Regions from separate parts of the Frigoribacterium sp. CFBP 8751 genome, predicted to be linked through region 1. Evidence: predicted binding sites of a transcription regulator. Region 1 holds the regulator's gene; the other holds the start of a gene.

Region 1 (4,389 bases):
TGGGCGAGGACCAGCCGCGTCGTCGGCGCCTCGTGCCGCACCACCCGCGTCGCGAGCAGCACCAGCCGCTCGGGCGCCGCCTCGCTCACCTCGCCCTGGACCACCAAGCCCCGACCGTTGCCGAGGGTGAGCGCTTCGCCCACCCGGACACGGCTGACCGTCACCGCGTGCCGCGCCTCGGAACCGGTCAGCTCGACGGTCGAACCGACCTCGGCGGCGACCAGGTCGTCGACCAGGTAGAAGTGCGCCACGATCAGAAGTTGAGGAAGCGGTCGCGCAACTTGCCGAAGAGGCCCTGCTGGAAGTGCGACAGCTCGGGAGCCGCAGAGCGCCGACCCGAGGCGAACTTCTCGATCAACTCGCGCTCTTTGTGGCTGAGCTTGGTCGGGGTGACCACCTGGACGCCGATCTTGAGGTCGCCGCGACCCGTTCCGCGCAGTCGGGTGATGCCGCGGTCCTTCACGGTGAGGATGTCGGCACTCTGGGTGCCGGGCCTGATCTCGACCTCGATCTCGCCGTCGAGCCCGGTGAGCGTCGTCGTCGTGCCGAGGATGGCGTCGGTCATCTGCACCTCGAGCGTCGCCAGCAGGTCGTCGCCGTTGCGGCTGTAGGTGTCGTGGTGCCGCACCTTGACCTCGAGGTAGAGGTCGCCGTTCGGGCCGCCGGCCTGGCCGACCTCGCCCTGACCGGGCAACTGGAGCCTGAGCCCGGTGTCGACGCCCGCGGGGATGTCGATGGGGATCGAACGCCGGGCCCGGACGCGCCCCTGGCCCTGGCACGTCGGGCAGGGGTTGGGGATGACGGTGCCGTACCCACGGCAGGTTCCGCACGGGCTCGACGTCATGACGTTGCCGAGCAGCGAGCGCACGGTGCGCTGGATCTGCCCGGAGCCACCGCAGATGTCGCAGGTCTGGGGCGAGGTGCCGGGTGCGCAGCACGAGCCGCTGCACGTGTCGCAGAGGACGGCCGTGTCGACCTCGATGTCGCGCTGCGTGCCGAAGACGATGTCCTCGAGGTCGACCTCGAGGCGCAGGAGCGCGTCCTGCCCGCGTTCGCGCCGGGACCGCGGCCCCTGACGTTGGCCCTGACCACCACCGCCGAAGAACGCGTCGAAGATGTCGCCGAAGCCGGCGGCCCCGCCACCGCCACCGCCGCTGAAGCCGGGCTGCGGACCCAGGTCGTAGCGTTCGCGTTGCTGCGGGTCGCTGAGCACGTCGTAGGCGTGCGTGACGTCCTTGAACCGTTCGGACGCGTCGGGGCTGGGATTGACGTCGGGGTGCAGCTCGCGAGCGAGCTTGCGGTACGCCTTCTTGATCTCTTCCGGGGTCGCCTGACGGTCGACTCCGAGGACGTCGTAATGATCTGCCACTGGTTCTCGTCTGCCTCTGGTGTGGTGTGGTGGTCTTCCCGGCGGGGCCGGGCCCGGCGGACCGGGACGGGATGGGGTCGTGGAACGGCCGGGGCCGTCGGCGTCGGCTACCGCTCGGCGAGCAGCGACGACAGGTAACGGGCGACGGCACGCACCGCCGCCATGTTGGTCGAGTAGTCCATGCGCATGGGCCCGAGGACGCCGAGCCTCGCGATCTCGCTGCCCTGCGTCGAGTACCCGCTGGCCAGCACCGACGCCTGCGACAACCCGAACGAGGCGTTCTCCCGTCCGATGCTCGCGGCCACGTCGACGGCGTCGAGCTGCATCTCGCCGAACAACCGCAGCAGGGCGACCTGTTCTTCGATCGCCTCGAGCACTGGGAAGAGGTCACCGCTGAAGTCGTCGCCCGTGCGCACCAGGTTCGCCGCACCGGCCATGACGAGGCGGTCCTGGCGTCCGGCGGCGATCTGCTCGGTGAGGCTCGCGACGACGACGCCGACGACCGCCGCGAGATCGGGGCGGAAGCGCGTCGGCAGGTCGGTGAGGGCCGTGGAGGCCTCACCGAGGGGCCGTCCGCCGACCGCGGCGTTGATGGCGGCCCGCAGTTCGGACAGGAAGGACTCGTCGACGGCGGTGCGGATGTCGACGGCCCGCTGCTCGACCTGGCCGCTGTCGGTGATGAGCACCGTCATGACGCGGCCGTCGCCCAGGCTGACCAGTTCGACGTGACGCACGCGGGCCCGGGAGAAGGTGGGGTACTGCACCAGCGCCACCTGGTTCGTGAGCTGCGACAGCAGACGGACCGTTCGCCCCAGCACCTCGTCGAGGTCGGTGGAGTCGCCGAGGAAGGTCTCGATGGCCTGACGCTGGGCGGCGCTGAGGGGTCTCAGGTCGGCGAGCTGGTTGACGAAGAGCCGATAGCCCTTGTCGGTCGGCACCCGACCCGACGAGGTGTGCGGGGCCGCGATGAGCTCTTCTTCTTCGAGCAGCGCCATGTCGTTGCGGATCGTCGCCGCCGAGACGCCGAACTGGTGTCGCTCGACGATGGACTTGGAGCCCACGGGCTCACGGGACGCGACGTAGTCGTGCACGATGACGCGCAGGACTTCGAGACCGCGTTCGGAGACCATGACGCACCTCTCTTCGCTCGACGCCCCGGGTCGTCCGCCCGCCGGGCGACCGGTCCTGGCACTCGACGTGCCGGACTGCCAATCGTACGACACCTCCGTCGCGAGGCCTACTCGCGCCGCGCCCGGCTGCCCTAGGGTGGCGGGGACATCCGCAGGACACTCACGAACAGGTGCAGCCATGACCGAGAACCCTCCCGCCCAGCCGAACGGCCCGCAGAACGGGCGACCCGGCCAGAACGGGCAGCCCGGCCAGCCCTACGGCCACGGCCAGCAGCCCGGTCAGGGCCAGCAGCCCGGCGCCGGCTACGGCCAGCAGCCCGGCTACCAGCCGCAGCCCGTCCAGCCGATGCGCCCCGAGGACGAGAAGCTGTGGTCGACGCTCATCCACCTCGGCGGCATCATCTTCGCGTTCGTCCCCGCTCTCGTCGGCTACCTCGTGTTGAAGGACCGTGGCCCGTTCATCCGGGAACACACCAAGACCGCGCTGAACTTCCAGATCACGATGGCCATCGTCTACGTGATCTCGGCGATCCTGTCGATCATCGTCATCGGAGGCGTGCTCGCACTCGTCGCCGGCATCCTCGTCATCATCTTCTCGATCATCGCCGCCGTCGCGGCCAACAAGGGCCAGTGGTACAAGTACCCGCTGACCATCGAGTTCATCAAGTAGGCGGTCGACCGGCCCGGACGGGCACGACGCGAGGCGCGACTCCCCCGGGAGCCGCGCCTCCTGCGTTCCGGGCCCGTGCCTCCCCTGCCCGTGCCTCCCGGGCCCGTGCCTCCGGGTCCGTCGCCTCGGGGCGCCGACCGAGAACGTGACTCGATCCGGGCACGCCGGGTCAGTCGGGCAGCAGGCGCCGCACGACGGCGTCGGCCATGAGGCGCCCCTCACGGGTGAGCACCACGCGACCCTGCAGGGCCGGGCGCCCCTCGACCCAGCCGTCGGCGATGAGGCCGGCGACCGCCTGGCGCCCGTCGTCGTCGAGCTCGGAGGTCGGCAGCCCCTCGCGGATGCGCACCCCGAGCAGGACGCGCTCGACCCGACGGGTCTGGTCGTCGAGGGTCTCGCGCCCCGCGGCCGGTGACTCGCCCGCGGCCATGCGTTGTTGGTAGGCAGCCGGATGCTTGACGTTCCACCACCGGACGCCGCCGACGTGGCTGTGCGCGCCCGGGCCGACGCCCCACCAGTCGTGGCCCTGCCAGTAGGCCAGGTTGTGGCGGGAGCGGTGCTCGACGCCACGCGACCAGTTGCTGACCTCGTACCAGTCGTACCCCGCCGCGGCGAGCCGGTCGTCCGCGACCTCGTACATGTCGGCCGCGGTGTCGTCGTCGGGCATCGGGACCTCGCCGCGCTTGATCTGGCGGGCGAGCTTCGTGCCGTCCTCGACGATCAACGAGTAGGCCGAGAGGTGGTCGGGCTGCTGCTCGAGGGCGACGTCGAGAGAACGCCTCCAGTCGTCGAGGGTCTCGCCGGGCGTGCCGTAGATGAGGTCGAGGCTGACGTCGAGCCCGGCGTCACGCGCCCAGCGCACCACGAACGGGATGCGCTCGGGATCGTGCGTACGCTCGAGGGTGGCGAGCACGCTCGGCACGGCCGACTGCATGCCGAAGCTGACGCGCGTGAACCCGGCGTCGGCGAGCTGCTGCAGGTACGCGGCGTCGACCGAGTCGGGGTTCGCCTCGGTCGTCACCTCGGCGCCGGGCTCGAGACCCCAGGTGTCGACCATCGCGTGCAGCATCGACGTCAGGTCGCCCGCGGGCAGCATCGTCGGGGTGCCCCCGCCGAAGAACACCGAGGAGGCGCGGCGCGGCGGCAGACCCGCCTCGCGCAGCACACGTCCCCCGAGCTCGATCTCCGCGACGGCCTGCCCGGCGTAGTCGTCCCGGCGT
Region 2 (4,389 bases), on a different contig from region 1:
AGCACGCCGCCGGCGGCGTTGATGTCGCTGATGGCCAGGTTCGCCCCCGCGATGGCGGGCGGGCCGAGGTAGGCCAGGGTTCCGGTCAGCGGCAGCATCGTGCCGATCGCGAAGGGATCGGTGCTGGGCGTCCCGACCTCGCACTTGGCGGCGGGATCGGCCTTGGCCGACGACGACGACGAGGCGTCGTCGGAGGGAGATGCCGTCGAACAGGCAGCGAGCAGCACGGAGGCTGCGCCGGCGAGAGCCAGTGCTCGGAGGGCGGTGCTGGATCGGATCATCCGTGGAACCCTTTCGTGGACAGCGGCAGTGCAGCCCGACCGGTGGCGGTCGAACCTGCCGCGATTGGTCCGAAACTAGGGGTCGAATGTTTCTGGCGTGTGTTCTCGACGTCAAAGTGACGTTTCGTTAGCCATTCGTGACTTTGCGAGGGATGGTCGTTTCTAGGCGGTCGGTGCCACCGCGAGCGGTCGACGTGACCGCCGCCCCGCGCGCACCATGTCGACGGTGAGCACGATCGAGGCGACCCAGACGATCGCGAAGCCGACCCATCGCGCCGCCGACATGTGCTCGCCGAGCACGACGACGCCCACGACGAACTGCAGCACGGGGGCGACGTACTGCGTCAGCCCCACGGTCGTCAGGGGAAGCCGACGCGTCGCCGAGGCGAAGAGCAGCAGCGGCACGGCCGTGATGACACCCGTGCCGATCGTCGCGAGGGTGTGCCCGACGCTCACGGTGCCGAGCACGACGCCGCCCCCGAGGCCCGTCACGTGCAGCACGATCAGGGTGACGGCCGCGAAGGGGGCGATCCAGAGCGTCTCGAGCGTGAGCCCGCCGACCGCGTCGACCCGCCCACCGACCTGCTTCTTCACCAGGCCGTAGAGCCCGAACGAGAACGCGAGGACGAGCGAGATGAACGGGGGCCTGCCCGCCCCGATCGCGATCACGAGGACGGCGACGGCGCTCAGCCCGACGGCGACCCACTGGGTCGTGCGCAGACGTTCACGCAGCACCACCACGCCGAGCAGGACCGTCACGATCGGGTTGATGAAGTACCCCAGGGCCGCCTCGACCACGTGCCCGCTGAGCGTCGCCGAGATGAAGACCGTCCAGTTGACGACGATGAACGCCCCCGCCAACCCCATGGTGCCCACCAGGCGGGGCTGCCGCAGCAGGGCCAGGAACGATCGCAGCGCCCCCGTCACGACGAGCAGCACCGCGCAGAAGACGAGCGAGAACAGCACCCGCCACGCGACGATCTCGAACGGGCCGGCCGGGGCCAACAACAGGAAGTACACCGGCAGCACGCCCCAGAGCCCGTAGGCGCCCAGGGCGTAGGCCAGGCCCGCCCCGCCGGCCCCGGCGACGCCGAGCCCCGAGGTCGGGGCGGAGGGGGACGAGGAGGCGCGGGTCGAGGTCACCAGGCGACTCTAGGTGGCTGCGCCCGCCGCCGGAACGGCCACTCCTGCCACCGTGGATCGATCGACGGACGATCACGCCTGGGGACGAACGGTCACCGGTGGTCGCGCCGCGGACACGACGAAGGCCCCTGCCGGAGCAGGGGCCTTCGGGACGGCGACCGGGGTCGCGGAGCACGGCCGGAGCCGTGCCGAGGTGCTAGCGGACGATGACCGCCAGGACGTCGCGAGCCGAGAGCACGAGCAGGTCTTCTCCGCCGTACTTCACCTCGGTTCCGCCGTACTTGCTGTAGATGACCTTGTCGCCGGTGGCGACGTCGAGCGGCACGCGGTTGCCGTTGTCGTCGATGCGGCCCGGGCCGACCGCCACCACTTCACCCTCTTGGGGCTTCTCTTTGGCGGTGTCGGGGATCACGAGACCCGAAGCAGTGGTCTGCTCGGCTTCGACCTGACGAATGACGATGCGATCTTCGAGCGGCTTGATGCTGACCGACACGGGTGACCTCTTCTTTCTCGGTGCTACGAAAACATGGGGGCTGGCACTTGCCGGGGGCGAGTGCCAGAACAACTGTAGGACGAGACTGGCACTCGGTCAATCCGAGTGCCAACGCGTCGGCCCGCGTGCGTCACACTGGACGACATGGATTCCTCCGAGCTGCTCGAAGTCCTCTCGCCCGAGGGGCTGCGGCTGCTCGACTCGCTGCCGACGGGCGGCGCCACCGGCGACGACGTCGTCGGCACGGTGGCCGCGTTGCGCAAGCAGGGCCACTCCCCCGCCCTCGTGTCGGCGGTGCTCACGCAGGCCCGGCTCCGTGGCCGGGCCGCAGCCAAGTTCGGCGAGTTCGCGAGCCGCATGCTGTTCACCGAGGCGGGCCTCGAACAGGCCACGCGCCTCCCGGTCGCCGCGCGCCACGCCGGACGCTACGCCGCGGCGGGCGTCGGCAGCGTGGCCGACCTCGGCTGCGGCATCGGTGGCGACGCCCTGGCGTTCGCCGCGCTCGACCTCGACGTGCTCGCCGTCGACCGCGACGAGGTCACCGCGGCCGTCGCGTCGTACAACCTCGCGCCCTGGTCGTCGTCACGCGTCGAGCAGGGCGACGCCGAGACGACCGACCTCGGGGGCGTCGAGGGCGTCTTCCTCGACCCGGCACGACGGACGTCCGGCCACAGCGCCACGAAACGCCTCGCCGATCCGGCCGACTGGTCCCCCGGCCTCGACGTCGCTTTCGGCTTCGCCGACCGCCTGCCCACCGGCGTCAAGCTCGGCCCCGGGGTCGACCGCGAGCTGCTGCCGACCGACGCCGAGTGCCAGTGGATCTCGGTCGACCGCGACGTGGTCGAGGTGGGCGTGTGGTTCGGTCCGCTCGCGCGGCCGGGGGTGGGCCGATCGGCTCTGGTGATCAGCGCCTCCGGGGCGTCCGAGCTGACGGCTGCCGCCGACTCCGACGACGTGGACCCGGGCGACCTCGGCGAGTACCTCTACGAGCCCGACGGCGCCGTCATCCGGGCGCGCCTGATCGGCGACCTGGCCCGGTCGATCGACGCCCGCATGATCAGTCGCGACATCGCCTGGCTGACGACGGAGGCGCGGGTCGACACCCCCTTCGCGCAGGGTTTCCGCGTGCTCGAGACCTTCCCGCTCGACGAGCGGACGCTCAAACGCGAGCTGAGGGCCCGGGGCATCGGGCGCCTCGAGATCAAGAAGCGCGGGGTCGACGTCGATCCGGCGACGTTCCGCAAGCGACTCTCGTTGCAGGGCACCGGGACGGCGACCCTCGTGCTGACCCGCGTCGCGGGGCGGCACACGGCCCTGCTCTGCGAGCGCCTGGCCTGAGGCCCCGCCCTGTCGACGAAGGGGCAGAAGACGTCGTACGCCGGATCGGGAACGACACCTTCTGCCCGCTCGGGGCCCGGTCCGGTCCGGCCGCGGTCAGTACCCGCCGTAGTAGTCGGAACTCGACGAGAACCCGGCGATGAAGAGGCCGAAGGCCACCCAGCCGATCACGATGAGGACGACGCCGGCGTAGCCGACGATCAGCCCGGTGAGCCAGAACCCGCGGGCGGGGCGCTCACGCGACATGCCCAGGTGGCCGAGCACGATGCCCGCGATGGACGCCACGATCGAGAGTCCGAAGGTGAAGGGCGCGAGCACGACGCCGGCGATGGAGCCGATCATCGAGAGCAGGCTGAGCAGGCGAGGGGGCTGAGCGGCACCCGCCGAGGCGTAGGGCGGGTAGGGCGAGCCGTAGGGCTGCTGGCCGAACTGCGCACCGGGCTGACCCTGTTGGCCGTAGGACTGCTGACCGTAGGACTGCTGACCGTACTGAGCGCCGGACTGACCGTACTGCGCACCGGGCTGACCCTGTTGGCCGTAGGACTGCTGACCGTACGGCGCACCGGGCTGACCGGAGGGCTGCGGGCCCTGGGGCTGCTGACCGTAGCCCTGCGGCTGACCGTAGCCCGACGGCTGACCCTGCGGCTGACCGTGACCCGACGGCTGACCCTGCGGCTGGCCGTAGCCCGACGGCTGACCCTGCGGCTGGCCGTAGCCCGGTCGTTGACCCTGGGGCTGCTGGCCGTACCCCGTCTGCTGGCCGTAGCCCTGCTGCCCGTACCCTGCCGGCGGCTGCGCACCCGGCTGGCCGTAGGGGGGCCGGGGCGGCTGGGGCGCACCCGGCGGGACCTGCCCCGGGCGGGACTGCGGCACCGGAGCCCCCTGCGGTGCACCGTACGGCGCCGAACCCGTCGGGGGCACCCCGGCGTACGGCGACGAGGCGGGCGGCTGCGAGGCGGGCGACTGCGACGCGGCCCCCGGGAAGGCGGTCGGCGGCAGCGGCGGCGAGGCGGTGGCCGCGCCGCCACCCTCGGTCGGGCGCGTGGGGGGCGGGGTGGGTGCCGCGGGCGGCGTCGGAGCCGAGGGCGCGGTCGGCGCCGAGGACGGCGTCTCGGGGGTGGTGTCGTCGGTGGC

Evidence for each region. The regulator HrcA, encoded in region 1, represses chaperone genes, less so after heat shock. The targets are predictions, from matches to a motif close to TTNGCACTCGNNNNNNNCGAGTGCNAA.
Region 2: the regulator HrcA is predicted to act here: its motif matches at 2,003-2,029, upstream of groES (co-chaperone GroES).

Annotation. Positions count from the first base shown of each region.
Region 1 is NZ_JACYUB010000002.1:646,657-651,045, reverse strand. Features, by position in the region: gene IFT88_RS08845 (16S rRNA (uracil(1498)-N(3))-methyltransferase) at 1-251, opposite strand, end outside; gene dnaJ (molecular chaperone DnaJ) at 254-1,369, opposite strand; gene hrcA (heat-inducible transcriptional repressor HrcA) at 1,477-2,499, opposite strand; gene IFT88_RS08830 (DUF4870 domain-containing protein) at 2,678-3,169, shown strand; gene hemW (radical SAM family heme chaperone HemW) at 3,339-4,389, opposite strand, start outside.
Region 2 is NZ_JACYUB010000001.1:595,377-599,765, reverse strand. Features, by position in the region: gene IFT88_RS02965 (ABC transporter substrate-binding protein) at 1-281, opposite strand, end outside; gene rarD (EamA family transporter RarD) at 444-1,424, opposite strand; gene groES (co-chaperone GroES) at 1,621-1,917, opposite strand; gene IFT88_RS02950 (class I SAM-dependent methyltransferase) at 2,062-3,255, shown strand; gene IFT88_RS16970 (DUF4190 domain-containing protein) at 3,352-4,389, opposite strand, start outside.